DNA from 2 places in the Methylovirgula ligni genome. Region 2 is predicted to be linked to the other one. Evidence: predicted binding sites of a transcription regulator. Region 2 holds the regulator's gene; the other holds the start of a gene.
What was found. The regulator HrcA, encoded in region 2, represses chaperone genes, less so after heat shock. The targets are predictions, from matches to a motif close to GTTAGCACTCNCNNNNNGNGAGTGCTAAC.
Positions count from the first base shown of each region.

Region 1: the regulator HrcA is predicted to act here: its motif matches at 10,576-10,604, upstream of groES (co-chaperone GroES).

Region 1 covers NZ_CP025086.1:1,374,177-1,389,306, reverse strand. Annotated here, with positions in the region: gene CWB41_RS06745 (SDR family oxidoreductase) at 1-751, opposite strand, end outside; tRNA gene CWB41_RS06740 (tRNA-Gln) at 1,206-1,280, opposite strand; gene CWB41_RS06735 (feruloyl-CoA synthase) at 1,507-3,390, shown strand; gene CWB41_RS06730 (ATP phosphoribosyltransferase regulatory subunit) at 3,479-4,636, shown strand; gene hisG (ATP phosphoribosyltransferase) at 4,633-5,613, shown strand; gene CWB41_RS06720 (ABC transporter ATP-binding protein/permease) at 5,625-7,739, opposite strand; gene CWB41_RS06715 (integration host factor subunit alpha) at 7,959-8,306, opposite strand; gene groL (chaperonin GroEL) at 8,518-10,161, opposite strand; gene groES (co-chaperone GroES) at 10,206-10,493, opposite strand; gene CWB41_RS06700 (Do family serine endopeptidase) at 10,741-12,186, opposite strand; gene hflC (protease modulator HflC) at 12,344-13,249, opposite strand; gene hflK (FtsH protease activity modulator HflK) at 13,246-14,358, opposite strand; gene CWB41_RS06685 (dihydrofolate reductase) at 14,388-14,903, opposite strand; gene CWB41_RS06680 (GNAT family N-acetyltransferase) at 14,900-15,130, opposite strand, start outside.
Region 2 covers NZ_CP025086.1:314,735-329,864, reverse strand. Annotated here, with positions in the region: gene CWB41_RS01510 (hybrid sensor histidine kinase/response regulator) at 1-1,123, shown strand, start outside; gene CWB41_RS01505 (tetratricopeptide repeat protein) at 1,089-3,446, opposite strand; gene hrcA (heat-inducible transcriptional repressor HrcA) at 3,600-4,700, shown strand; gene mutS (DNA mismatch repair protein MutS) at 4,704-7,403, opposite strand; gene CWB41_RS01490 (potassium transporter Kup) at 7,610-9,541, opposite strand; gene CWB41_RS01485 (hypothetical protein) at 9,522-9,800, opposite strand; gene hrpB (ATP-dependent helicase HrpB) at 9,799-12,273, shown strand; gene CWB41_RS01475 (hypothetical protein) at 12,675-13,130, shown strand; gene CWB41_RS01470 (autotransporter family protein) at 13,194-15,130, shown strand, end outside.

The DNA.
Region 1 (15,130 bases), 1.1 Mb from region 2:
GCGTTACCGTATAAAGCACCGCCCGGGCCATATCGTCAGCAGACGCGAAGATAGCGGAGGCACGAGCGTGAAGGATTTCGAGGGTCTCGTCCGAAAGGACGTCGCCAGTTTTGAAGTCTGACGCAATACCAACTGAGTTCAAGATGCTGTTTACGAACTCAGCTGGGAAGTGCCGGCCAAAATTGGTGGCGACGGCGCCTGGCATGATGGTGACCGATCGAATCGGTTCATTTTCCAGTTCGGCGCGCAAGGTCGCGCAGATCGAGTTCACGGCCGCCTTGGTCGCTCCATAGACACGGAAGCCATCGCCGCGCCCTGCATAAGAGGAAATCGTTACAATGTGGCCCGCGCTTTTGGTGGCGCGCATCGCTCGCACCGCTGCCTGGCTCCCCACGAGCATTGCGATGACATTGGTTTCGAACATGTCACGCCAATCAGTCAGTTTTCCTTCAATAATGGAACCGGGATAATCGACGCCGGCGGCGTTGACCATGATGTCGAGCCGTCCGGTCCGATCTACCGCTTCGTCCACGAAAGCTCGAAGCTTTTCGTAATTGTGCACGTCGAAGGCGCCGATGCTGGCCCTGCCACCGGCGCGCTCAATCACTCCGGCAAGCGCTTGAAGTCGGTCGCCGCTTCGGCCGGCAATGAAGACATGGCTTCCCTCTTGCGCAAGCAGCTGAGCTACGGCCTTGCCTATCCCGGATGAGGCACCCGTGATGACGGAAGTTTTTCCGCTAAGCATGACCATCCGCGAATTCCGATGAGAATGACCGAGTAGTATAAACAAGTCATCTGGTCAATCACTTCATACGCGCGGCCGTTTCGATGCCGCCGAATGCCTTTCTCTCTTCGGCTTTGCTGTGGGGCATTCCGGCTTTCAAGCCGAAGGCACGTGAGAACAGCTTCCAAGAGACGTCCCGCCGACGCGATGTCCGCTTTCGAGAAGCCGATTAACCTACGGAGAACGACCGACATGGGCGCAAAGTAGCCATTCAGGCTTGTCCCCGCACAGTCTCGGCAATTTCTTGGTACCGCACACCAGGATTGAGAAATCACGTGTGCAGACCGCTGCCTAGAATACGGGACGGAAAGCTGAAAATGGCACTAGGCGGCGTCGCCAGAGCCTGCACCTTGCGCTCAACCTTCGGAAATGTCGTACCTTCTGCGGCGAGGCGCATTTCGCGTTGAGAAACCGAACTGTCTGGCTGGGGCGGGAGGATTCGAACCTCCGGATGGCGGAATCAAAATCCGCTGCCTTACCACTTGGCGACGCCCCAAAACCTGCGGCGCGCTTTCCGCCCGGATGAAATCATCCGGCCAATAAAAATCGCGCCGATTCATAGTGTTAGAGCGGAATCCCGCTCCTGGAGACTGGCCCTGGCGTTGAATGCGCCGCAGGGCCGACGGCGGCGCGACCATAAAGCCAGCTTTTGCGGGTCGCAACCTCTTCCGCCGGGGCCGAGAGTTGATAAATAGCCGGAAAGAGTTCTCCATCGAACCGCCATGCCGGCTTCCGCCCTCCCAAATCAACGACCTGTCGATCTCGGCCCGCTCGATATCGCGCTCACACCCGGCGGCGACGGTGTGCTCTACGCCCGCTCGCCCATTGAACTCGGCAGCTACGAGGACAGGGTCACCCTCTGGCTCGATCGCTGGGCGGCGCTGCGGCCGGACCAGATCTTTCTCGCCGAGCGCGAGGCTAGCGGCGTCTGGGCGAGGATCACGTATGCGCAGGCGCGCGCCAAGGCGCGCCGGCTCGCCAGCGCGCTCCTCGCGCGCGGCCTCAGTGCCGAGTGGCCGCTCGTCATTCTCTCCGGCAACAGCATCGCCCATGCCCTGCTCGGCCTCGCGGCGCTTTATGCCGGCATCCCCTATGCGCCGATCTCGCCCGCTTATGCGCTCGCGGCACCGGATTTCACGCGCCTGAAAAGCATCTTCGGCTTGCTGACGCCGGGCCTCGTCTTCGCCGAGGATGGCGCGGCCTATGCGCAGGCGCTTGCCGTGGCGCCGGAGACGGCCACGCGCCTTGTCGCAAGTGCGCCGCCGCTTGGCGCGGAACTTTTGTCCGACCTGCTGGCAACGCCCGAAACCGCCGCGCTCGACCGTATTGAGAGCGACGTCGGGCCACGGACGATCGCCAAATTCATGTTCACTTCCGGCTCGACCGCCGCACCCAAGGCCGTCATCACGACACAAAGGATGCTCTGCGCCAATCAGGCGATGATCGCCCGCGCGCTGCGCTTTCTCGCGAGCGAGCCGCCGGTGCTTCTCGATTGGCTGCCCTGGAGCCACAGCTTTGGCGGCAACCAGAATTTCAACCTCGTCCTGGCGCATGGCGGCACGCTCTATATCGATGCCGGGCGGCCGACGCCCGACGGCATCGCGGCGACGCTCGCCAACCTGCGCGAGATTTCGCCGACGCTGCATTTCAACGTCCCCGCGGGCATCGAAATGCTGCTGCCGCATCTCGCCCGCGAAAAGAAGCTCGCGACAAATTTCTTTCGTCATTTGCGGCTTACGTTCTTCGCCGGCGCGCCGATCGGCCGCGCGACCTATGAGACGTGGAACGAGGCCGCCGCGGCGGCGTGCGGCGAGACAATTCTGGCGATGAGCGGCTATGGCGCGACCGAATCCGGCCCGGCGACCACCTTCTGGACGCCGGCGATCCGCGCCGAAGGTGGCGTCGGTCTGCCCCTGCCCGGCGCCGAATTGAAGCTCACGCCGCGCGGCGAAAAGCTGGAAGTACGTGTCAAAGGACCGAACGTGACGCCCGGCTATTGGCGCGACCCGGACGCAACGCAACAGGCTTTCGACGACGAAGGCTTCTTCCGTCTCGGCGATGCCTTGCGGCTCGCTGACGCCGCCCAACCGCGCCAGGGCTTTTGCTTCGACGGGCGCGTGGGCGAGGATTTCAAGCTGGCGACCGGAACCTGGGTCAGCACCGGCCCGCTGCGAGAAGCCTGCCGCGCCGCCCTGGCCCCTTTCGCGCAAGATGTTGTCCTCACCGGCGCCGGCCAGCCTTTCGCCGGCGCATTCGTCTTCCCGAATTTCGCGGCTTGCAAAAGCCTCGGTCTCGATCCCGCGGCGACACCCGTCGAAATCGTCGCCCATCCCAAGGTCCGCGCCAAGTTCCAGGCTCTGCTCGACACTTTCGCAAGCGCGACCGGCGGCTCATCGCGGCGGATCGCGCGCCTGATCCTGCTGAGCGAACCGGCTTCGGCGGCAGCGGGAGAGCTGACCGATAAGCAGGCGTTGAATGCAGAGGCGGTCCTGACCAATCGCGCCGATTTGCTCCCCGGTCTTTTTTCCGCCACGCCGCCGGCGCAGGTCATCATCGCCGCGGCGACACCCGCCGAACATCGACAAGACTTTGTAATCGCAAAATGAATTGACGTTTGCACGCCATTCACCTTGCCCGCCGAAAGAGATCGCGCCACCGGCGCGCAATTGCTAAAGAGAAGCGCAAATTCGAGAGATGCCCGTGAGCGCCGATCAAAATTCCGCTGCCGCCAAGCGCGCCGCGTCCGCGGCCCTTGTCGCGCATCTCGAAGCTTCCGGCTATCCGCTCTACGAGCCGCCGATCCTGCAAAAGGCGGCGTTGTTCTTCAATTCGGGCGAGGATATCCGCAGCCGCCTCTATCTGACGAGCGACCTGTCCGGCGCCGAATATTGTCTGCGGCCGGAATATACGATCCCGGTTAGCCAGCATTATCTCGCCTCGGATGTCGCCGGGCGCGCTGCGACCTACAGCTATTGCGGCCCGGTGTTCCGCTATCGCACCGATGGACCCAACGAGTTTCTGCAAGCCGGGATCGAGAATTTCGGCCATCCCGACCGGGAGGCCGCCGATGCCGAGATTCTCGGCGTCACGCTCGACGCCGTCGCTGCGCTCGGCCAAATCAATCTCGACGTGCGCTTCGGCGACAACGGCCTGATCCGCGATCTCGTTGCCGCGCTCGACCTCTCGCCGCAATGGCAGCGGCGCATCCTGCGCGGCCATGCGCAGGACAAATCGCTCGACGCCATTCTCGCCCAGCCGGCGAACGGCAAGGCCCGCGACCACACCGGCGTGCTCGCAGCGCTCCAAGGTGCGGACAAGCAGGGCGCGCGTGCGCTGGTCGAAGACCTGCTCTCGATCGCTGGCATTTCCAGCGTCGGCGGCCGCAGCGCGGCGGAGATTGCCGAGCGGTTCCTCGAACAGGCGGCGCTGAAATCCGGCCAGGATTTCCCGGACGAGGCGCGCGCCATCCTGAACGAGTTTCTTTCTATCGAGACTGACCCGGATCAGGCTTCTGCCCGGCTGCGCCAGATTGCGGCGATGACGGGCGTCGATCTCAATGCCGCGCTCGATCGCTTCGACGCGCGGCTCGGCTTCATGGCCGCGCGCGGCCTCGATGTCGCCGATTTCACCTTCTCGACCCGTTTTGCCCGCGATCTTGAATATTACACTGGCTTCGTCTTCGAGGCGTTCGAACGCGGCCGGCCGCGCAATGAGCCCATCGTCGGCGGCGGTCGCTTTGACGGCCTGCTCAAATCGCTCGGCGGCGAGGCTGATATTGGTGCCGTCGGGGCGGCGATCTGGATCGAGAGATTGAAGTTGCCTGAGCGCGGTCAGACGGATTGGTGGCGATGAGCGAACTCGAAAAGCCTCAGCTCATTCTCGCCGTACCGTCAAAAGGCCGGCTGCAGGAGAATGCCGCCGCGTTCTTCGCCCGTGCCGGGCTGCAATTCGTGCAAGGCCGCGGCGCGCGCGATTATCGCGCCAGGATCGCCGGCCTCGACAATGTCGAGGTCGCCTTCATCTCGACTTCGGAGATCGTGACGCACCTTGCGGCCGGCACCGCGCATCTCGGCATCACCGGCGAAGATCTGGTGCGCGAGAGCATCCCGGATGCCGATGCGAAATGCGAGCTGCTGGCGCCGCTCGGTTTCGGCTATGCCAATGTCGTCGTTGCCGTCCCGCAGGCCTGGATCGACGTCAAGACCATGGCCGATCTTGAAGATGTCGCGCTCGCTTTCCGCGCCAAGCGCGGCGAGCGGATGCGGGTCGCGACCAAATATGTGAATCTGACGCGGCGCTTCTTCGCTGAAAGTCATGTCACCGATTACCGCATCGTCGAAAGCCTCGGCGCAACCGAGGGCGCGCCCGCTGCGGGCACGGCGGAGTTGATCGTCGACATCACGACGACGGGCGGCACACTCTCGGCCAATGCGCTGAAGATTCTCGATGACGGCGTGATCTTGCGCTCCGAGGCCAATTTCGTCGCCTCGCTCGCCGCACCCTGGACAGAGGAAACACGAGAGGCGGCGCGCATCATTCTTTCGCGCATCGCCGCGGAGGAAATCGCGCGCACGACGCGCGAGGTGTCCGCCCGCATCGCCCAGGCGGATGTCGAGCTTTTCGCCCATGCCGAAGTGCTCTTTTCGGCGCGGCCGCGTCGCCATCTCGCCGACGGATGGCTGACGCTGACCTGCCCGAAGGACAAAGTGCCGGCGCTTGCCGATTGGCTTCTGGCGCAAGGCGCGGCGGAAGTCAGCGTCACGCAGCTCGACTATGTCTTCGACGAGAAGAACAAGCTTTACGAAAAGCTCGCGGCGCGGCTTGCATAGAGTGGCGGAACTTACTCCGCCGCCTTCCCCACATTGTCCTTCGGCGTGAAGATTCCGCTGCCGCCCGACGGCTGCATTTCGAGCCGGCGTTCGTGGTATTGCTCGATGGTCGCGCGATGTCCGATCGAGACGATCGTGGTCCTGGGCAGTCTTTCGCGCAGCGCCTGATAGATGCCCGCTTCCATCGGCTCGTCCATCGCCGTCGTCGCCTCGTCGAGAAACAGCCAATCCGGTTTCTCGAGCAAAGCGCGCGCGATCGACAGGCGCTGCTGCTCGCCGCCGGACAATTGCTGCTGCCAGACGCCTTCGACATCGAGCTTGTCCGCCAGATAGCCGAGTTGGGTCGCTTCGAGCGCGTCGCGCAATGTCGCGTCGTCGTAGTGCTCCGGCGCGCCGGGATAGGCGAGCGCGCTACGCAAACTGCCGATCGGGATATAGGGCTTTTGCGGCAGCAGCATCAGCTTCGCAGACGAAGGCAGATCGATCTTGCCCTGGCCATAGGGCCAGATACCGGCGATAGCGCGGAACAAGGTCGACTTTCCGGAACCCGAGGGGCCGACGAAGAGCGCCGGAATCTCCGAGACGAGATCGAGATTGGCGTCCTCGACGATCGTGCGGCCGTCCGGCAGGCGCAGCGTGACTTCCGCGAGGCTGACATTCGACGCTCCGGGCGCGACCCGCGCGGGCTGCGGACGCAGTTCGTAGGCATCCGCCTTTTCGATCGACTGGTCGAAGGATGTCAGACGATCGAGGACGGATTTATAATCGGCGAGATAGACATAATAGCTGACGACGAACGTCAGCGCGTTGTTGACATTGCTGAAGGCGCTCGCCGTCTGCGTCATGATGCCGAGCGTGATCTTGCCGGCGAAATAGAAGGGCGCGGAGACGATATAGGGAATGAACGGACTGATCTGCGAATAGGATTGGGTGAAGGCCGTCAGCCGTTTGCGGCAGGAGATGATCTCGAAATAATTCGCCACGATCGCGCCGAACCGCGCCTTGAGCGAACGTTTTTCCGTCTCCTCGCCCGAGAGGAGCGCGACCTGTTCCGTATATTCGCGCAGACGCGCGAGCGAAAAGCGGAAATCGGCCTCATAGCGCTGGCGTTTGAACGAAAGCAGCGCGAGCGGGTTGCCGATCCAATGCGTAAGCCACGTGCCAACCGCAGCATAAATTAGTGCGGCCCAGAAGAGGAAGCCGGGTACGGCGATATGAGTCCCCGGCAGCGTGAAATTGGCCGAGAGAAGCCAGAGCAGGATGGCGAAGGACACCAGCGAGCTCAGGTTCGAGATGAGCAGGATCGAAAAGGAATAGATGCCGTAGCCGATATCGCCGCCATCGATAAAGCGGTTGATATCCTCGGAGATGCGCTGGTCCGGGTTATCGGCCGGCGAACCGGCGAGCGACATGCGGTAATGGCGGTGATTGTCGAGCCAGCGGTCGAGATAATAGCCGGTGAGCCAGCGCCGCCAGCGGATGACCATTGTCGAGGTGACCACATATTCGACGACGGCCGCGAAAATATAAAGGAAGGCCCACACCAGGAAGACAGTGAAAAGCTGATACCAGAACGCCTTCGCATCCTTGTTCTGGATCGCATTGAACCAATCGCGCGAGAAGAACGAGAGGCGGATGTTGATGCCGACCTCGGCCTGATTGATGAGGACGAGGAAAACCACCATCGCCGCGCCGATCTTGCGCTCGGCGGCACGATAGGACGGGAACGGCCAGATCCTGGCGTCGGCGACATCGCGCGAATCGAAATAGCGGTCGGCGATCCGCATCATCGCGCGGACGAGCGGCACGAAGGAGATCGCATAAACGCCGATCGCGAAGAACGCGACGCTCAGCGGCAGGCTCTCGGGAATCTCATAGTCGGCCCATTCGCGGGGCCATTCATGAAGCTGCGCCGCGAGGCAAAGAACACCGAAGACGATGACCTCGATCGCGAAGATTGCGACGAAAATCCGCAAATAGCTCGAAATATGCTGCGACCGGAACGTCGTATAGGCGCAGATGAGCGAGGTTGCAGCCAGCAGGCCGGTGGTTGTGTCGCCGATCCTGACGGCGACGAAAGCGGCGGCGGCGGCGAAAAGCGCGACGAGAATTGCAAGACTTTTCATGGAGACCGTTCAACTAGAGCGAAGGACGTCGGTATTGAATCGTCATGGCGCCCTTATGGCTTTTTAAGCGCATCGGATTCGCTCGAAAACCGCCTGCGCTCGGCGCGATCAAACACGCTTTAGCGCACAGGCGCAAATCGCAGCCTAGTTACAGCTTTGTAATCTTCGCGGCTTTTCCGTGAATGCGCGGAAGGGGAGGATTTCGCCGCGCTGGCCGGCCTAGTCCTGCAATTCCTGTGCGGCTTCGGCGCTTTCGCCGTTGATGATCGCGACAAGAACCGGCGACGGCCGGAAGGTGAGAACCCGCCGGGGCTTGATCGGCACTTCAATGCCGGTGCGCGGATTGCGGCCGATACGCTCGCGCTTGGCGCGGACTGAGAACAGGCCGAACGAGCGAAGCTTGACGGTCTCGCCGCGAACCAGCGCGGCCGAAATTTCTTCCAATGTCATTTCAAAAATATCGCGTGCCTGGGCGCGGGAAAGACCCTTGCAGGAGTCATAAACGGCATTCAACAGATCAGCCCGGGTGGCTGTTTTCTTGTTTTCCGTCGGCGTCTCCTGCCCCACTTTTTCTCACTCCTAATCCAGGCTTCGGAAGCGCGAGGTCAGCCATTCGGCTCCGAATGTCGAACGGCCCGCGCCGCGCGATGCAGTTCTAGTCAGTGATCCGCGCGCGAGAAACGTATATTCTCGTCCCATGCACTAGGCCGCACAAGTTAAGTAAACAAAAAGCCCCGGAAACCCGGGGCTTTTAAGTGTCGTTTCGCACAAATGAGAATTAGAAGTCCATGCCGCCGAAGCCGCCGGCACCGCCGCCACCGGGGGCGGGAGCCGCTTCCTTCCGCGGCTGCTCGGTCACGATCGCCTCGGTCGTGATGAGGAGGCCGGCAACGGAAGCCGCGTCCTGCAGTGCGGTACGGACAACCTTCGTCGGGTCGATAATGCCAAGCTTGACGAGATCGCCATATTCCGCCGTCTGGGCATTATAGCCGTAGGTATAGCTGCTGTTTTCAAGCAGCTTGCCGGCAACGACAGCGCCATCAGCACCGGAATTGTCGACGATCTGCCGTGCCGGCGTCTGGATGGCCTTGCGGACGATGTCCACGCCTGCCTTCTGATCGGCATTCGCGGTCTTGAGGTTGTCGAGCACCTTGGACGCGCGCAGCAGCGGCACGCCACCACCCGGCAGGACGCCTTCCTCGACCGCGGCGCGCGTTGCGTTCAGCGCATCGTCGACGCGATCCTTCTTTTCCTTCACTTCGACTTCGCTCGCGCCGCCGACGCGGATCACGGCAACACCACCCGCGAGCTTGGCGAGGCGCTCCTGCAGCTTCTCACGATCGTAGTCCGAGGTCGTGTCGGCGATCTGCGCCTTGATCTGGGCAATGCGCGACTCGATGTCGGCCTTGGCGCCAGCGCCGTCGATGATCGTCGTCGCTTCCTTGTCGATACGCACCCGCTTCGCGCGGCCGAGCAATTGCAGCGTGACGTTCTCGAGCTTGATGCCGAGGTCCTCGGAGATGAGCTGGCCACCAGTGAGGATCGCAATATCCTCCAGCATGGCCTTGCGGCGGTCGCCGAAGCCCGGAGCCTTGACGGCCGCGACCTTGAGGCCGCCGCGCAGCTTGTTGACGACGAGCGTGGCAAGCGCCTCGCCCTCGACGTCCTCAGCCACGATCAGCAGCGGCTTGCCGGTCTGCACCACAGCCTCCAGCACCGGCAACAGCGCCTGGAGCGAGGAGAGCTTCTTCTCGTTGATCAGGATATAGGGATCTTCGAGCTCGGCGATCATCTTCTCGGCATTGGTGATGAAATAGGGCGAGAGATAGCCGCGGTCGAACTGCATGCCTTCGACGACGTCGAGTTCGGTTTCCGCAGTCTTGGCTTCCTCGACGGTGATGACGCCTTCATTGCCGACCTTCTGCATCGCCGTGGCGATGATCTGGCCGATCGACGTATCGCCGTTGGCGGAAATGGTGCCGACCTGGGCGATCTCGTCGTTGGACGTGACCTTCTTGGTGTTGGCCTTGAGGTCGTTCACAACCGCTTCGACCGCGAGGTCGATGCCGCGCTTCAGATCCATCGGGTTGAGGCCGGCCGCAACGGCCCGGGTGCCTTCGCGAACGATCGCGGAAGCGAGGATCGTCGCCGTCGTCGTGCCGTCGCCTGCAATGTCGTTCTGCTTCGAGGCGACTTCGCGGATGAGCTGGGCGCCGAGGTTCTCGAACTTATCCGACAGTTCGATTTCCTTGGCGACGGTCACGCCATCCTTGGTGATGCGCGGCGCACCGAAGCTCTTCTCGATCACCACATTACGGCCCTTGGGGCCGAGCGTGATCTTCACCGCATTGTTGAGAATGTCGACGCCGCGCAACAGGCGGTCACGGGCATCGGAGGAAAAACGTACGTCTTTGGCTGCCATTTGGGGGAACTCCTGATTTTTTGGGGGCGCTAGGGCCGGGACATTCAGCCGACGATGCCGAGAATGTCGCTCTCTTTCATGATGAGGAGGTCCTGGCCGTCGACCTTGACCTCGGTGCCGGACCACTTGCCGAAGAGGATGCGATCGCCGGCCTTGACATCGAGCGGGACAAGCTTGCCGCTTTCGTCGCGTGCGCCGGGCCCGACGGCGACGATCTCGCCCTCCTGGGGCTTCTCTTTCGCCGTATCGGGAATGATGATGCCGCCCTTCGTCTTTTCTTCGCCTTCGAGACGCTTGACGACGACGCGGTCATGGAGAGGTCGGAAAGTCATTGCGTTACTTCCTTGAACGTTTCGCGGACAACGCCAAAAGCCGATCGGCACTGGCGCTGAACGGATTGAAAAATGACTGGCCGTTAGCACTCAAGGCTGGTGAGTGCTAACGGCGACTTGGACATAGGCGGCACGCCGAGGGCTGTCAAGGAGAGCCCTACCCGACATTCGCAAATCCGGCCCGCGAAACTGGGTCCGATCAAGCGACTCGGTTAATGGACTCGGGCGGGGCGCGAGCGCGGAGGCTCTAGAGATTGATCGCGACGAAGCGCACTTCGCCCTGGGGCGTCGAGACGAGCAGCAGCGCCAACTTCTTGCCGGCGCCCTTTAAGGCGCGCATTTTACGCGCCACGTCGGCGGGAGCCCGTACCGGATCCTGATTGACTTCGAGGATTACCTCGCCGGGCAGGATGTTCTTCTGCGCCGCCGGGGAGTTCGAATCCACCCCAGTCACAACGACGCCCGCCGTGACCGAATCCTTGATCGCATATTTCAGCCGCGAGGTCTCGTCGAGGCTGGAGAGCGCCATGCCCAGAGCCTTCTCGCCCGGGGGCGCCACCAGTTTTCGGCTCTCCCCGAGATCGCCAGCCGCGAGCGAGGCCTTCTGCTCGCCATCTTCGAGCCGGCCAAGCTTGACCGTCTTGGTCAGTTCCTGGCCCTTGCGGACGACGACGATCGCGACATCCTTGCCGACCGGCGTGGAGGCCACGAGTTTGGGCAGATCATGCGACTCGGCGACATCGACACCGTCGAACTTGACGATCACGTCGCCGGTCTCGATCCCCGCCTCGGCCGCCGGACCGCCGGCGTCCGTGCCGGCGACAAGCGCGCCGCGCACCTTGCCGAGATCAAGGCTCTCGGCGATCAAATCGTCGATCGACTGAATACGCACGCCGAGCCAGCCGCGCCGCGTCTCGCCAAATTTGCGCAATTGATCGATGACCGGAATAACCGTGTCCGAGGGCGTCGCGAAGCCGATGCCGATCGAGCCGCCGGAGGGCGAGAGGATGGCGGTATTGATGCCGATGACCTCGCCGTCCATGTCGAACAGCGGGCCGCCCGAATTGCCCTTGTTGATGGCCGCGTCGGTCTGAATGAAATTGTCGTAGGGGCCGGAATCGATGTCGCGGTGGCGCGCCGAGACGATACCCGCCGTCACGCTGCCCCCAAGACCGAAGGGATTGCCGACCGCAATCACCCAATCGCCAACGCGCATCTTGTCGCTGTCGCCGAATTTGACCGCCTTCAACGGATGATCCGTATTTACCTTGAGCACGGCCACGTCGACCTTCGTATCCTTGCCGATGACCTGCGCCTTCAGCTTCGTGCCGTCGGTGAAGATCACCGTCACCTCGTTCGAATCGGCGATGACGTGATTGTTGGTGATGATGATGCCGGACGAATCGATGACGAAGCCGGAGCCGAGCGAATTCGAGCTGCGCGTATGACGGCCCGCGTCGCCGTCGCCGCCCTGCTGATGGCGGCGTAGAAATTCATCGAAAAGATTGTCGAACGGCGTTCCGGGATCGACATTCGGACCGCCTGCGGAATCCTTGTCCTCGTAGGTCTGGGTCGCGGAAATATTGACCACCGCATCGCTGACCGAGGCGGCGAGATCGGCGAAGGAATCCGGCCGGTCGCCAGCGGATGCCGGGAGCGCTTCAGCGAAGCCCCAAAGCAGAAGGCTGCTCATGGCGCCCGCCGCCAGAATACGCCGCGCGCGGGGAAAAGCAGACGCCACTTGCCGGAACAAAATCATCCACATCTCCTGCTCGCGCGAAAGCTAGCCCATTGCGTGGACGAGTTCACGCGGATTTTGAGGCACCCATAAAGCCCCACGCCGCCGCGGTTCAATGCGCGGCAGAGGACGGCGGCGTGCTCGTCTCACCCGAGAGCGTGAAGTAGCGGAAAAAGGCCGACTTCGGACTGAGCACATAGCGCGTGTTCGAGGGCTTCAACCCCGCGACATAGGCCTGCATCGAGCGGTAGAAGGCGAAAAATTCCGGATCCTTGCCGAAGGCTGCCGCGAAGACGCGCGCGCGCTCGGCATCGCCGGCGCCGCGGACCTGATCGGCATCACGCTGCGCGTCCGCCTTCAGGACCACTGCGTCGCGATCGGCCTTGGCGGTGATCTCCTGCGCCTGCTCTGTTCCTTGCGCGCGAAAAAGCGCCGCCTGGCGCGCCCATTCGCTTTGCATGCGGCTGAACACTTTTTCGGAAATCTGCTGCGGCAGGTCGGTACGCCGGATGCGCACATCGACCGCGGCCACGCCGAGCTTGGAGGTCTGCTGATTGACCTGCTCGCGGATGGCGCCCATCAGGGCTTCGCGCTGGCCGCTGACGATCTGGCTGAGGCTGGCGTCGCCGAGAACCCGGCGCACTGCCGAATTGAGGATATAGCCGAGCTGCACGTCGGCGCGGTCTGTGTCGCCGACCGTCTGATAGAATTTCAGCGGATCGGCGATCCGGTATCTCAGGAAAGAATCGACTTCGACCCGGGTATTGTCGGCCGCGAGCACTTCCTGCGTCGGCGTCTCGACATCGAGAATGCGCTTGTCGAGCAGGACGACATTCTCGATGAAGGGAATCTTGAAATGCAGCCCCGGCTCGGTGACGAGGCCGCGCCCGGCAACCGGATCGCCGAAGCGCAGGACCAGCGCCTGCTCGGTCTGGCCGACGGTGAAGATCGACGCAACCGCGACGACGACGGCCACGACGGCAACAAGGACGATGAAAAAGCCTGTCGCGCTCTTCATTTCGATCCTCCATTGGTATCGGAATTTGGCGCAAGCTGCGGCAGCGGAAGATAGGGCACGACGCCCGGGCCGCCGCCCTGATCGACGAGCACCTTGTCGCTGTCGCCCAGAATTTTCTCCATCGTCTCAAGATAGATGCGCTCACGCGTCACGGCCGGCGCGTTCTTGTATTGCGTCTCGACCTGGGAGAAGCGCGAGGCCTGTCCGGTCGCCTCGTCGACGGTCTGCAAGCGATAGCCTTCCGCCTGCTGGCGGATCGCCGCCGCCTGGCCGCGCGCCACCGGCACGACGCGATTGGCATAGGCATCGGCCTCGTTGCGCGTCCTGTCGCGATCCTGCTGCGCCGCGGTCACATCGCGGAAGGCGGCAATAACCTCCTGCGGCGGATCGACCGATTGCAATTGCACCTGCAGGACGAGGACGCCGGCTTTGTAACTATCAAGGATCGCCTGCATCTGATCCTGCACTTCCGGCTCGATCACCTTGCGCTCGGCGGTCAGGATATTCTGGATCAGGCTGTGGCCAATCACGGCGCGCATGGCGCTCTCGGCGACCGCCTTCACCGTGTCGTCGGGATCGGCAACATTGAAGGCATAATTCTCGGGGTGCACGGGGTCGATCTGCCAGATCACCACGAATTTTACGTCGGCGATATTCTGGTCGTCGGTCAGCATCAGGCTCTCTTCCGGCAGATCGAAGGTCGCCTCCTCGCCGGTGCGGTCATCCTGACGGGTGATGAAACCAATGTTGATCGTGTTGCGATCCGTCACCGCGAGCTTTTGGACCGCGCCGATCGGATAGGGCAGATTGTAATTGAGGCCCGAGCTTGTCTTGCCCGTATAGCGGCCAAAGATCATGTTGAGGCCGACTTCGTTGGGTCCGACCGTATAAAAACCCGAAAGCAGCCACAGCAGCACGCCGAGAAGGCCAAGCGCCACGAGCGCCTGGCCGCCAATGCCGCCGCCCGGCAGCCAGCCGCGCAGCCGAGTCTGCGCCCGACGCAACCATTCCTCCAGATCCGCCTGGTTGGGCCGCGGCGGCTGACCCCACGGCCCGGGATTGTTCGGCTTCCACGAGCCGCCGTCCTTGCCGTCATTGCTCCAGGGCATAGAAATCCTTCCTCGACACGCCGTCTCTCTCAATCAGCATGGATATAGTCGACGAACGCATAGGCTGCATCGGCGCCTTCGCCCTTGGGATGATCCTGGCGGAAAATCTCCCGCCAATGTGACCAGTCGATGGCCGGAAAATAAGCATCTCCGGGCGGTGCGAGATGCACGTAAGTCACATGTAGCCGATCCAGACGGTCGATCAGCGCCGCATAGATTTCGCCGCCGCCAGCGATGACGATTTCCGGCGCGCCAAGCGCCTTGGCGCGCGATTCGCCAAGCGCCAGAGCCGCATCCACATCCCCCGCCGTGAAAACACCGGCCGGAGGCACGAAGCTTTTATCACGTGTCACGACGATCGTCTCGCGTCCCGGCAGCGCCCGGCCCAGCGAGGCGAAAGTCTTGCGCCCCATGATCAGCGGCTTGCCGAGCGTCAGCGCGCGAAAGCGCTTGAGATCGGCGGAAATATGCCACGGCAGGGCATTGCCCTGGCCGATCACGCCGTTATCGGCGATGGCGACGACTCCGACCAAAGGCAGGCTCATGTGCGTTCAACTTCAGCGGAGAACTTCGCCAGCGCGGCGCCTTCCATCCGGCAGATGGTCCATTCGGACTTAAGCTGCGCGCCTGCGCTCTGATAAAAGCGGATGGCAGTCTCGTTCCAGTTCAGCACCGACCATTCGAGCCGGCCGAGCTTTTCCGCGACACAGCGGCGCGCGATCCCGTGCAGCAAGGTGGCACCAAGGCCCTTGCCGCGAAATTCCTGCCGAAC
Region 2 (15,130 bases):
CGGCATCGCGCACGACTTCAACAATCTGCTCACCGCCGTGCTCGGCAATCTCGAGATGCTGAAGCGCCATACCGAGAAGGGCGAAGCGCGGCTGCATCGCTGGGCGACCAACGCTTTCGATGCGGCCAGACGCGGCGCCGTGCTGACGCAGAGGCTATTGGTCTTTTCGCGCCGCCAGCCGCTTGAGCCGCGCGGCGCCAGGATCGAGACGATCCTTGCCTCGATGTCGGACTTGCTGGCCCGGACACTCGGCGAAAACATCGAGATCGTCACCACCATCGCGCCCGGCCTCTGGCCGGCTTTTGCCGACCTCAACCAGCTCGACAATGCGATCCTCAATATTGCGATCAACGCCCGCGACGCGATGGAGGGACGCGGCCGGCTGACGATCACCGCCAGCAATTGCGCTTTCGCCGCGCGGACCGAGATTGAGGATCCTGAAATCACGCCGGGCGACTATGTCCTCCTCTCGATCGAGGATACCGGCAAAGGCATCGACAGGGAGATTCTCGATCGGGTGTTCGAGCCGTTCTTTTCGACGAAGCCGACGGGGCAGGGGACTGGCCTAGGGCTCAGCCAGGTCTATGGCTTCGTGAAACAGACCGGCGGCCATGTCCGCATCGAGAGCATACCCAGCAGCGGAACAACGGTCAGACTCTATTTGCCACGCGCCCAGTCCGAGGATGTGCTGGTCGAATCCGAGCCGCTGGCGGAGCGGGCCTTGCTGCCGGGGCCGGCCGGCACAGTCCTCGTGGTCGAGGACGATGCCGAAGTGCGGACCTATTCCGCCGAAATTCTCCGCGATCTCGGTTTCGAGGTCCGGGTTACGGAAAATGCGGCTCAGGCTTTGGAGATCCTGCGCGGTGGCACAGAATTGACCCTGCTCTTCAGCGATGTCGGTCTGCCGGGCGTTACCGGCGCGGAGCTTGCGGAAGAAGCGCTGAAACTGCGTCCGGAACTGAAAGTTCTGCTCACCACCGGCTATGTGCAGGATACAACGATCGATCGCTGCCGCTTCGTCCTTGGCATCCAGGTTCTGCCGAAGCCGTTCACGCGCGCCGAACTCGCCGACAAGATCACGAGCGTTCTCACCCCCGTGCGGCGACTCGCGGTGAACAGCTAAGGCCGGCGCGCGCAGTAATCTGCACCTGCACGGCGTCCACAATTTCGGCGAAGACCGGCGTCCAATCGCCCCGCTGCGTCTGTCGGAACAGCCGCATTGTCGGATACCAGGGGGAACGTGTGCCCGTGGCGAGCCAGCGCCAATCCGGCGCGTGGCGCAGCGCGAGAAAGACCGGCTGGCCGAGCGCCCCGGCGAGATGCGCGATCGACGTGTCGGAGGTGACGATCAGATCGCAATTGGCCATCACCGCCGCGGTGTCGAGAAAGGCGTCGGGGCCGGCGTCGAGATCGGGACCGAAAGATTCGAGCGCGAAGCCGGCGGCCTCGGACTCCGGCTCTTTCATCAGATTGATCAGGCGCACGCCGGGGATCGCCGCCAATCCGGCGAAACCGGTGAGCGGTATATTTCGCTTCAGGTTGATCTTCATGTTGCCGTGCCGGCAGATGCCGATGCGGAAACCGTGCCGACCGATCCGTTCCGCCCAGGCAGCGATCCGCGCCGGCTCGGCATGGAGATAGGGCACATCCGCCGGTACGCTCGCGAGCGATGTCCCGAAGGCGAACGGCAGGCTCATCAAGGCGCTTTGATAATCGAAGCCCTCGGGCACCCCGCCTGCGTCAACGAAATGCGGTGGCGATGGCAGCGTCGAAAGCAGGCGAAACATCGATTTGCGGCCGAACAAGGTGACGTCCGCGCCGCGCGCGGCGAGCAGCGGCAGGTAGCGGCAGAACTGGATGAGATCGCCGAGCCCCTGTTCATCCCAGACGAGAATGCGGCGCCCTTCGAGCGGCTCGCCACGCCAATGCGGCAAGGGCGAAATCAGCGTCTTCGGCGGCGCATCGCCGCGCTCCCAGCGGCTCTCGAAGGCTGCGAAACCCTGCACGAGATCGCCTGCGAGCAGCAAAGCGCCGGCGCGATTGTTACGCGCATCGGGATAGTTGGGCTTCAAGTGCAAGGCCGTGTCGAAAGCCGCCCGGGCTTCGTCGAGACGGCCGAGTTCCTTGAGCGCAACGCCCCGGCTCGACAGAACCTCGGGGTAGGCGGGGCGCAGCGCCAACGCCGTGTCGTAGCTCGCAAGCGCGTCTTCGAGCTTGTCCTGCTCTTGCAGAACATTGCCGCGATTGAGCCAGGCTTCGGCAAAGTCCGGGCGGACCGCGACGGCGCGGTCGAGAAAGACCAGCGCGGCATCGAGATCGCCGAGCCTTTGCTGCGCGGCGCCGCTGATGCACAAAGCCTGCGCGTGGTTCGGCTCCTGCGCCAGAATCTCGGCTGCCGCAGCGCGGGCAAGCTCCGGCCGCCCGAGCGCGAACAGCACATTGGCGCGGTTGATCTGCGCCTGACGGAAGTGGGGCCGTAACGTCAACGCCTGTTCGTAGGACGCGACGGCCTCAGTGAGGCGCCCCAGCTCGCTGAGCGCATTGCCGCGATTGCAGAGCGCTTCGGGGTAGGCCGGCTTTTGCGTCAGCGCGGCATCGAAATCCTCGATCGCCTCGACAGGGCGGCCGAGTTTTTGCCGGGCGATGCCGCGATTGTAATGGGCTTGCGGATAATGCGGCCGCATCTGCAATGCCGCGTCGTAGCAGGCGAGCGCCTCGGCGTGGCGGCCGAGCTTCTGCAGGACATTGCCGCGGTTGACCTCGTTTTCGGGGTGCGCGGGATCAAGCCGCGTCGCCGCCGCGTGATCGGTCAGCGCCGCTTCGAAGCGGTTCGCCTTCTGCAGCACGCAGCCGCGATTGAAATAATTGACTGCATCCTGCGGCCGCAGCGCGATGACGCGATCGAAAGAGGCGAGCGCTTCTTCGATTTGTCCCGCCTGTTCGAACAACGCGCCGCGATTGACCAGCGCGTCGCAATAATCCGGATTGATCCGCAGGGCGCGATCATAGGCGGCCAGCGCCGCATCGGTCCTGCCGAGGCTTTGCAGGATGACGCCGCTCATATGCACGGCTTCGGCGTCGGCGGGATGGTCGCGCGCCGCGGCCTCGAAGGCGCTGAGCGCCTCGCCGATCCGGCCGAGTCTTTGCAAAGCGACGGCACGGCCTTTTCCCGCGTCGGGATGGCGAGGATTGAGGCTGAGGGCGCGCTCGAACCAGGAGAGCGCCAAAGTCCAATCGCCGGTGTTGAAATAGAACAGGCCAAAAACGTAGCTGGCCGTATCGCTGGCGGCGGCGAGATGCTGCACCTCGTCGAGATGGGCGCAGGCTTTGGCCGTGGCGCCTGCGGCGAAGCAGGCAAGGGCCTCCGTCACCGCCATTTGCAGCAGCGCCTTGGCGCGGGCGTCTTCGCACCCGTCGATCTTCGCTTCGGCCAATGCCGGTGCCATGAGAAAGCCTTCGCTCCCAAGCGGTGCCCGAGTGAATCGCAACAATCTTTCCCGGGCCTGACGCCGCGCGGGCGGCTTGCATCCGCGCGCCCGGCCAGCCATGTTATTGGTGGGATTGGAAAATCCCCTCATGCCGGGAGCGGATCACAGTCTATGACCGAGCGTTTTGACCCTTCGCGCAGGACGATTTCGCCGGAATCGGGCGGCTTCAGCCAGCTCAACGAGCGCTCGCGCGAGATTTTCCGCCATATCGTCGAATCCTACCTGACCTATGGTGGCCCGGTCGGCTCGCGCCAGCTCGCGCGGCTTCTGCCGATTGCGCTCTCTCCGGCTTCGGTCCGCAATGTGATGCAGGATTTGGAAGAGCTGGGACTGATCTATGCGCCGCATATCAGCGCCGGCCGCCTGCCGACGGAGCGCGGGCTGCGCTTCTTCGTCGATGCGATGCTGGAGATTGGTGACATTGGCCAGCCGGAGCGCGCGCAGATCGAGGCGCAGGTGCGCGCCTCGTCTAAGGAACATGCCTTCGAGGCGGTGCTGAGCGATGCGATGAGCATGCTCTCCGGCCTCACGCGCAGCGCCGGCGTGGTCGTCACGACCAAGGAGAACGCGCGCCTCAAACATGTCGAGTTTGTCCGCCTCGACCTGGACAGGGCGCTGGCGGTGCTCGTGGCAGCCGACGGCTCCATCGAAAACCGCATCGTCCAGACGCCGCGCGATTTGCCGGCTTCGGCGCTGATCGAAGCGGGCAATTATCTCAATGTCCGCATCGCCGGACGCACGCTCACCGAGGCCAAGGCCGAGGTCGAGGCCGGACACGCCGCCGCGGAAGCGGAGCTTGGCGAATTGACCGCGCGGCTTGTCGCGGCGGGCCTTGCGAGCTGGGTCGATACGAGCAGCCAGGGCCAGCAGCTCATCGTGCGCGGCCAGGCCAATCTGCTCGAAAATCTCACCGCGCTCGAGGATCTGGAGCGTATCCGCCTGCTCTTCGCCGATCTCGAAACGCAGAAGGACGTGATCGACCTGCTCAGCCGCGCCGAGGGGGGCGAAGGCGTGCGCATCTTCATCGGCTCGGAGAACAAGCTCTTCTCGCTTTCCGGCTCATCGATGATCGCGGCGCCGTTCCGCGATGAGCAGCAGCGCGTTGTCGGCGTGCTCGGCGTCATCGGGCCGACACGGCTCAATTACGCCCGCATCGTGCCGATGGTCGATTACACCTCGAAGATCATCAGCAGCCTGGTGCACGGGTCGTAGCCCTCACCCGTCTTTTTCCCGCAATGCCTTGAGCTTGAAGAGCGCCGCCTGCGCCTCGCGCGGCGAGAGTTCGTCCGGGTCGATGTCGTCGAGCGCGCGCTCCACGTCGCTCGGTGCGGCTGGCGCGGCCGCGAAGAGCGGCAGATCGGCGACGGGCTTGACGGTCTTGCGCCGGTCGCCGGCTTCAAAGTCCGCGAGCAGGGTCTGCGCGCGCTTCACCACCGCCGGCGGCAGGCCGGCGAGCTTGGCGACCTGGATGCCATAGGAGCGGTCGGCGGCGCCCGGCACGATCTCGTGCAGGAAGACCACATCGCCCTTCCAATCCGCCACACGCATGGTGAGATTGACGACGCGCGAAAGCTGTTTGGCGAGGTGTGTCAATTCGTGAAAATGCGTCGCGAACAACGCACGGGATCGGTTCTTTGCATGGAGTTGCTCCATCACCGCCCAGGCGATGGCGAGGCCGTCGAACGTCGCCGTGCCGCGGCCGATCTCGTCGAGGATGACGAGTGAGCGCTCGCCCGCCTGGTTGAGGATCGCCGCCGTCTCGACCATTTCGACCATGAAGGTTGAGCGCCCGCGTGCCAGATCGTCGGCCGCGCCGACGCGCGAAAACAGCCGGTCCACAATGCCGATCCGGCAACGCTTTGCGGGCACGAAGGAGCCCATCTGCGCCAGCATGGCAATCAGCGCGTTCTGCCGCAGATAGGTCGATTTGCCGGCCATGTTCGGGCCGGTGATGATGGCGATGAGGCCCGGCCCGTCGCCTTTGCCGGAAAGTTCGCAATCGTTGGCGACGAAAGGCTTGCCGTCGCGGGCGAGCGCCGCCTCGACGACCGGATGGCGGCCCGCTTCGATGGTGAAATCGAGCGAATTGTCGATCTCCGGCCGTGTCCACTCACGCGCCTCGGCAATCTCGGCCAGCGCTGCCGCGACGTCGAGGGCGGCGAGCGCCTCGGCCACGGTTTTGAGCGCGCCTTCGGCTGCCAGAATCTGCGCCGCGAGCGCATCGAAAATGCCCATCTCCCGCACCAGCGCCTGATCGGCGGCGGAGGACATCTTGCTTTCGATTTCGGCGAGTTCGGTGGTGGAGAAGCGCATCGCATCGGTCATCGTCTGGCGATGCACGAAGGTGGCGTTGAACGGCGGTTTCAGCAGTTTCTCGCCATGCGCCTGCGGCACTTCGATGAAGAAACCGAGGAAATTATTGTGTTTGAGCTTGAGCTGCTTGATCTCGGCGAGCGCCGCATAGCGCGCCTGCAATTCGGCGATGACCTTGCGGCTGTCGTCGCGCAGCCGCCGCAGCGCGTCGAGATCGGAATCGAATCCGACGCGCACGAAATCGCCGTCACGCGTTTTCAGCGGCAAATCGGTCGCTAGCGCATCGGCGAGCCGCGTCGCGATGGTGGGGTCCGCGCTCGCGGCCTTGCGCGCGGCATCTTTTAAATCGTCGGGAAGAGCCGCGACCGTGTCGAGACGCGCGGCGATGGCCTCTGCCGCGCGCAAGGCATCGCGGATCGCGGCGAGATCGCGCGGCCCGCTGCGCTGCAAGGCAAGGCGCGAGAGAGGCCGCGCCAGATCGGGCGCCGCTTTCAGGCAGTCGCGCAGATCGCTGCGCAAGTCGCGGTCGTCGCGGAGAAAAGCGACGGCGTCGAGCCGGCGCCGGATCGCTGCTTCATCGGTCAGCGGCCCGGAGAGCCGCTCGGCAAGCAATCGGCCGCCGCCGGGTGTCACGGTCCGGTCGATGGCGGCGAGCAGGGCGCCGTCACGACGGCCGGACAGCGTTTGCGTCAATTCGAGATTGGCGCGAGTGGCAGCGTCGATCTCCATATGCGCATCGAAGCGCATGAGCGTCGGCAGGCTGAGCGCCGGGCGCGCGCCGCGCTGCGTGCGCTCGATGTAGAAGACGACGAGCGCCGCCGCACCAGTCTCGGCCGGCGAGAGAGTGCCGAGACCGTCGAGCGTGGCGAGGCCGAAATAATCGCGCAAGCGCTGCGCCGCCGCGGCGGGGTCATCGAGCAGGCGTCCGACAGGCGAGAGCGGAATGCCCATGTCAGTGACGAGGCGGGCGAAGTCCTGATCGTCGGCGAGCGCCTCGGGCGCGACAATCTCGGCGGCGCCGATGCGGGCAATCTCCGCGCTCAGCGCGGCGCTTTCGACTTCCATCACCGAAAATGCGCCGGTCGAAATATCGACGCTCGCGAGACCGAAAGTCGACTTGCCGCCGCGGAGCACGCGCGTAATCGCAAGGAGGTAATTCGCCCGCGCCGGCTCCAGCAGGCTTTCCTCGGTGATCGTGCCGGGTGTGACGAGCCGCGCGACATCGCGGCGCACGACCGCCTGGCTGCCGCGTTTGCGGGCTTCCGCCGGGTCTTCGATCTGCTCGCAGACCGCGACGCGATGGCCGAGCGCAATGAGCCGCGCCAGATATTCGTCGGCGCGGTGGATCGGCACGCCGCACATCGGAATATCACGGCCGAAGTGCTTGCCCCGATGCGTCAGCACGATGCCGAGCGCGCGCGAGGCGACCTCCGCATCCTCGAAGAACATCTCGTAGAAATCGCCCATCCGGTAAAACAGAAGGCAATCCGGATTGGCGGCCTTGATCTCGATATATTGCACCATCATCGGCGTGATCTTGCCGGCGGCGGGATCGGAGACCAGGGCGCGGTCTTGGGCGCGGTTTTGGGCGCGGTCTTGCATCGGCGGAGCTTAGCAGCCCCGCCTCCGCGATGCACGGGGCGCCAGAGCGTGTTCCGGAAAAGTTGCATGACTTTTCCGGTCAGAACACGCTCCAGCTTTTTTTATTTAGCACGTTTTCTTATCGATCGCCGATTCCGGGCGATCGGAAAGCGCGCTGCCCGCTATGCAGAGCTTTGCGCGGGCCGCCGCAGCGAAATAAAGATTTGTCAGATCGCGACTTGAGCGCCGAGTTCGACGACGCGGTCGGAGGGGATGGAGAAGAATTCCGTCGCGTCGATCGCCTGTTTGGATAGAGCGATGAAGAGATTATCCTGCCAGCCCGGCATGCCGGAGTTGATAGAGGCCTTGATCGTCCGCCGCCCAAGGAAGAACGATGTCGTCATAATATCGAATTTATGGCCCGACTTGCGCAGCAGCGCCAGCGCGGCGGGGATGCGCGGGCTTTCCATATAGCCGAAATGCAGGGTGACAGTGGTGAAATCCGGCGAGAGCTTCTCGATCTCGTAGCGTTTGGCGGCGGGCACGCGTGGCGTGTCCTCGGTGCGCACAGACATGAGCCAGACATGCTCGTGCAGCACCTTGTTGTGCTTGATGTTGTGCAGGAGTGCCGAGGGTGCCGAGGTCAATTGATTGGTGAGAAAGATCGCCGTGCCGGGTACGCGCGTCGGTTTGGATTTCTCCAGCATCGGGATCAATTCGCGCAACGGGATCGAATCGCGCTGCATTTTTTCCGCGAGCAACGTATTGCCGCGCACGAAGGTCCACATCACGATCATCGTGAAGGAGGCGATCATCAGCGGCACCCAGCCGCCGTCGATGATCTTTACGAGGTTGGCGGCGAAGAAGGCGAAATCGACCAACAGGAAGAAGGAGACGAAGGCGAGCGCGCGCCAGAGCGGCCAGTTCCACTTCCGCCAGACCACTACGAAGGCGAGCGCGGTCGTCACCACCATCGTGCCGGAGACCGCGATGCCATAGGCCGAGGCAAGGGAGCTTGAGCTCCTGAACATGAGAACGAGCAGGAGCACGCCGATGAGCAGGATGCGGTTGACCTTCGGAATGAAGATCTGCCCTTCCTGCGTTTCGGATTTGTGCTGAATCTCCATGCGCGGCAGCAAACCAAGCTGGATCGCCTGCCGGGTAAGCGAGAAGGCGCCGGTAATCACCGCCTGACAGGCGATGACTGTGGCGGCCGTCGCCAGAATCACGAGTGGCAGCAGCGCCCAACGCGGCGCGAGAAAATAGAACGGGTTCTCGATCGCGGCATGGTTGGCGAGAATGAGAGCGCCTTGACCCAGGTAGTTGAGCGTCAGCGCCGGCAGCACGAAGAAAAGCCACGCGAGCTGGATCGGACGGCGGCCGAAATGGCCCATATCGGCGTAGAGCGCTTCCGCGCCGGTGACCGCCAGGAAGACCGAGCCGAGGACGAGAAAGCCGATAAAACCGTGATCGATAAGGAAGGCAATGCCGACAAACGGATTGAAGGCGCGCAGAATGCGCGGCGCATCCGGGATGTGAATTGCCCCGAGCACGGCGATGATAACGAAGAAGATCGCCATGACCGGACCGAAAAAGGTCGCAACCTTCGCCGTCCCGTGGCGCTGAACGGCGAAGACGGAAATCAGCACGACGATCGTCAAGGGGATCACGTAATCGCTGAAAAGCGGCGTGCCGACCTGCAGGCCTTCAAGCGCCGAGAGAACCGAAATCGCAGGGGTGATGATCGCGTCGCCGGAAAACAGCGCCGCTCCCGCGACGCCCAGAAAGAAGATCGGCGCCGCCCGGCGGCCGAAGGCCGATTGAGCCAGCGCCATCAGCGAAAGCGTGCCGCCTTCGCCCTTGTTGTCGGCGCGCATCAGAAACAGCACGTACTTCGCGGTGACGATGAAAAACAAAGCCCAAAGCAGAAGCGAGACGGTCCCGGTGACGTTGTGTTCCGTCAGCCCCGTCGACCTGTCGCTATGAATGATCGATTCCCGCAGCGCGTAGAGCGGGCTGGTGCCGATGTCGCCGTAGACGACGCCGATAGAGCCGAGGGCCAGCGCCGCGGTGCTTGCCTTTTTCTCTGAATGTCCGCTGGAAGGAACGACTGGCCCGCAGGCGGCCGGATCGGCGGCCTTATCTTGCGCGGTCGGCATCATTCAAGAAATCCTCAATCCGGCGGTGGCATTCGGTTCTTGCGATATCGGCAAGTTGGATGCCAAGCGGCGGAGCGACCGGTTGGTTGAGCGCGGTCGGCGGCGGCATATAACGCTTTCCCTCGGTAACGAGAAGCGGAATCGTCAAACGGGTTCGGTTGGCGGCTGTTATCTTCGCGGTCGTTGCAAGGGGTCCACGCCAAGCGTGATGGGTCCAGAGTCTTGCCGAGTGGTGCTTCTCCTGCCAATTCAGCTTCATGCATAATTCCCAGGCCAAGCTCCCGGTTTTTGTGATCCTGCCGCAGCTATCTGCCGCGTTCGAGGGCAGGACCGCCGCTGTTCTGGTCGCGCCGCCGGGCGCCGGCAAGACGACCATCGTGCCGCTGGCGCTGCGCGAGGCCGGATGGGCGCGGGGAAAGAAGATCGTTCTCCTTGAGCCGCGCCGGCTGGCCGCGCGCGCCGCCGCCGAGCGCATGGCTGCATTGCTAAAAGAGAGTCTCGGCGAGACGATCGGCCTGCGGATGCGGCTTATGTCCCGCACTTCGGCGAAAACCCGGATCGAGGTGGTGACGGAAGGTGTTTTCGCCCGGATGATTCTGGACGACCCCAGCCTTGATGGCGTCGCCGCCGTCATCTTCGACGAGTTTCACGAGCGTTCGCTCGATGCCGATTTCGGCCTCGCGTTGGCGCTCGACAGTCGGGCGCATCTGCGGCCGGATTTGCGGCTTCTGGTCATGTCGGCGACTCTTGACGGCGCGCGGGTCGCAAGCCTGCTCGGCGCCGATGTGCCGGTGATCGCGGCCGAGGGCCGCGCTTTTCCGGTCGAGACCGTCTATCTTGGCCGCGACCCGCAGGAAAGGATCGAGGCCGCACTCGCCCGCGCGGTGCGCAAGGCGCTGGCGGAAGAGAAAGGCTCGATCCTCGTCTTTCTCCCCGGCCAGGGCGAGATCACGCGGCTCGCTGCTCTGTTACAGGAGGCGATCCGCGATCCAGCGATTGAAGTCGCGCCGCTCTATGCCGCACTCGACCGAACAGCCCAGGAAAAGGCGATCGCGCCGACGCCGGCCGGCACGCGCAAGATTGTGCTCGCCACTTCGATTGCCGAAACCTCACTGACGATCGAAGGTGTGCGCGTCGTGATCGATTGCGGCCTCGCTCGTGTGCCGCGCTATGAACCGGATCGCGGCCTGACGCGGCTAGAGACGGTGCGCATTTCCCGCGCCGCTGCCGATCAGCGCCGCGGCCGCGCGGGGCGCACGGAACCCGGCGTTTGCTACCGCCTCTGGCACGAGGCGGCCAATGGCGCATTCGAAGCTTTTTCCGCGCCGGAAATTCTCAATTCGGATCTCTCCGGCTTTCTGCTCGATTGCATTGCCTGGGGCGCGCGCGAGCCGGCTCGCGATCTGCGCTTTCTCGATCTGCCGCCCGAACCGGCGATGAAGGAGGCGCGCGCGCTGCTGAGCGAGCTTGAGGCGATCGATGCGACAGGCGCCTTGACCGATATGGGCCGCGATATGCGCGCCGTCGCGCTGCCGCCGCGTCTCGCCCGTATGCTCGTCGCGGCAAAGGAGATCGGTGAAGCGCGGCTTGCGGCGGAGGTCGCGGTGCTGCTGACCGAGCGCAATCTTGGCGGTGATGATGTCGATCTCGTCACCCGCATCGAACGCTTGCGCCGCGAGCGTTCGTCGCGCGCCGAGGATGCGCGCCGCCTTATCGCCAGCTTGCTGAAACAGGTCGGCGGCGACGGCGCGGCCGCCGCGTCGGAAGCCGGCCGCCATCTTGCGGCGGCTTTCCCGGATCGCATCGCCAAGGCGCGCGGCAAGCCCGGCGAATTCCTGATGGCGAACGGCCGCGCCGCCGCACTCGAACCGCATGATGTACTTGCACGCGAAGCCTATCTGGCTGTCGGCGAAATCTCCGGCCGCGCGGCTGCCGCGCGCATCCTGCTCGCTGCGCCTCTCACGCTCGCGGAGATCGAGGCCGTGGCTGGCCCGGAGATCGTGACGCGGGAGGATGCGCAATATGATTCCGCGCGCGAAAAGATCATCGCGCGGCGCCAGCGCCGGCTCGGCGCGCTCGTTCTGACCGAGCAGACGCTGAGCGCGGCGGAACATCCCGACGCGGCCAAGATTCTGGCCGAAGGTATCGCCGCCTCGAGCTTTGCGCGCCTGCCGTGGAGCAAGGCTTTGGCGCAATGGCGGGACCGGGTGAATTTTTTGCGCGCGAGCGAGGGCGAGGCGTCCTGGCCCGATCTGTCGGACGCGGCTTTGCAAGCCGGCGCCGCCGATTGGCTCGCCCCGTTCCTCGGCGGCAAGACCAGCCTCGACGAGATCAAAGCGGCCGATCTTGAGGCGGCGCTGCAGGCGCTGCTGCCTTACGACATGCAGAGGCGGCTTGATGCGGAAGCGCCGACGCATTTCGAAACGCCGGCGGGTTCGCGCATCGCCGTTGACTATGCGGCGGAGAACGGACCACTCGTCTCGGCGCGCGTGCAGGAATTTTATGGGCTCGAGCAGCATCCGGCGCTGGCCAAGGGCACGGTGCCGTTGACGCTCGAACTGCTGTCGCCGGCGCACCGGCCCGTGCAGATCACGCGCGATCTGCCGGGCTTCTGGCGCGGTTCCTGGGCAGCGGTGAAGACGGAAATGAAGGGCCGCTATCCGCGCCATCTCTGGCCCGACGATCCGGCCAAAGCAGTGCCGACCACGCGGGCGAAGCCACGCGGAACGTGAACGTCGCTATTGGTGATTTGCGCGTGACGCGCGGCATCCATGAAATTCTCGTTGCAAAGATGTCTCATCGCGCGGGAAAAGATATTTCGATGCACGTCATGCGCGACGATCGCAGCAGTTTCGAATTATCTTCTTAACGATCGCTGTCACGATTCGCATCATCGTGGTCACGCTATAGCCGGGGGGCTAAGTGTATGATCAATTTGCTTTTCCATAAGCCACATTGTTCAAAGTGCGATTTCTTTTTGCAACGGCATGGTCTCCGTGCAGTTTGCCGCGCAACTTGCTTTGTCAATTTACGTTACGTAATCGCGGCGACATTCATTGTAGCCGGCGGCGCCAGCATAGCCCAGGCGCAAACCTGTACAGTCGCCGTCAATCAATCGAGCCAGCCAAGCACGGTGAGCCAGAGCGGCGGCTCCTGCACGATTCCCAGCGGTCAGGTGCTGCAGCCGCCGGGCTTTTATCCAATGCCGGGGCCGACGCAGATATTGGCGACAAACGGCGGCGTGATCAGCGGCAGCAATATGACGATCTATACGACGCCGAGTGGCGGGGCGGCGCATCCGGTCGTCTGGGCCACCGGATCTGGGAGCGAGATCGATCTCGATACCGACAGCGCCGGCAATGCCACCGGAAGCGGGTCGACGATTACCAATCCAGCCGCCAGCAGCGGCGGCGGGTCAGTTTTTCTGCAGGCCGATAATTCAGGCATCATCAGAGCGCATGACCTGACCATCACCTTTCCGACCGGCGGTCAGGATGTCGGCGTGCATGCGACGACGAACGGCCAGGTGTTCCTGACCGGCGGCGCGCTCGCCATCGGCGGCAATGCCGGCGGCAATACCGCGTTGTAGGCGGACAACGGCGGCGCAATCAGCGTCAGCGGCACGACAATCAGTCTTGGCACTCCTACGTCGTTGCAAGGCGGTAATGACTTCGGCGCGCTGGCGACACATGGCGGCACGATCACGCTCAGCGATGCAGCGGTCAGCATGTATAGTGTGGGCGGCAACAACATAGGACTTTCGGCTGACAGCACCGGCGGAGCCAGCGCGATCACGGCGAACAATGTGGTTGTGAGCATGGAAGATGCGAACAATCCGTCGCATGTCGATAACGAAATCGGTGCGCAGGCCACGAACGGCGCCAATATCACGCTGAACAGCGGCAGCGTCTCGGTCTATAGCCTTGGCTCCGGCGAAAAAGGTCTGGTCGCGAGCGGCGTCGGAAGCAAAATCTCGGCGAATGGCGTTCTCGTGGATGTTCGCAACGGAACTGGCGCCGGCGTCGAGGCTTCCAGTGGCGCGACAATCGCACTGACGCAGGACAGCGCCATCTACACAGGCGGTGCCGGTACGCCGGGCGGTCATCTGCTGAATGGCGGCACCATTACAATGGACGGCGGCAGCGTATCGACCGCGGGCGCCGGCTCCGACGGATTTTATGTCGAAGGCAATGCCGGCATCCTCAATACGGCGCAGCTCAACGATGTCACGGTGAGCGCGACGGGCGCATCGTTCGATGTGAACAACGCGACCGCCGATATCGCGCTGACCGGCACGACTGCGACTGTCAATAACGGCATTGTCCTCGATACGCGCGGCGCGGCAGGCCTCACGATTTTCGATGCGGGAAGTTCGATTCTTCAGGGTACGATGATCACGGCTGCCGGTAGCACCAGCGATGTGACGCTGCACGATCAGACTACCTGGGTCATGACGGGCAATTCCAATGTCACCGACCTGACCAACGATACGAGCACGATCATCTACTCGCAGCCGACCGGCGATCCGACGCAGCAAGCGAGCTTCAAGACGCTGACGGCCAATAATTATGTCGGCGCGAACGGCCTGATCGAACTCAATACCTATCTCGGCACCGATGGCGCGCCGTCCGACCTCCTCGTCATCGACGGCGGCACGGCGACAGGCTCGACGGCACTTCAGATTGCCAATGCCGGCGGTCCGGGCGAGCAGACATACGACAACGGCATTCTGGTCGTCTCCGCGATCAACGGCGCCGCGACGGCGAGCGACGCCTTCTATCTCAGCGGTGGCGAATTGCGCGCCGGTGCTTTCGATTATGATCTGTTCCAGGGCGGCCTCGGCGGTAGCGACCCGGAGAGTTGGTACTTGCGTTCGTCTTTTGTCGTGCCCCAACCGGGGGAGCCACCACCGACGCCGCCGGTGGAGCCTCCGCCCGTCACTCCGGGGCAGCCGGAGCCGCCGCCGGTGGTCGTCCCGCCGCCGATCACCCCAGAGCAGCCGGAGCCGCCCCCGATACCTCCACCGGAGCCGCCGCCCACGCCGCCGGGTCCGCCTACGCCGCCGCCGGTGGAGCCTCCACCACCGCCGACGCCACCACCGCCGCCGCCGGTCACGCCGACGCCGCCGATCCAACCGATTACGCCGCCAATCGAGCCGGGGCCGCCGATACCCGTGACCCCCACCTTTCCTCCGACGGACGTGCTGCCGCCGGACCCGCCGCCGTCGACGCTGCCGCCCGGCACCTATCCCATCATCGGGCCGGAGATCGCGACCTATGGCGTTGTGCAGCCTGTCGCCCGGCAGTTAGGGCTTCTCACCCTCGGCACGCTGCATGATCGCATTGGCGATACGCTGCTCGATGACATCGGATCCTGCACTCCGGATAGAGCGCGCGCGGCGCGCAACGCGGCGTCGCCTCTTTCGCAATGGGCGCTCGATTGCACCGGCAACGGCTGGCGGCCTCCGGTCTGGGCGCGGGTTTTCGGTGAGCGGATCGAGGACCATTATCTCGCTTATGCCGATCCCAGAACGTCCGGCCAGATTCTCGGGATGCAGGCCGGGGTCGATCTCTGGCGCGGCGCTCTCGC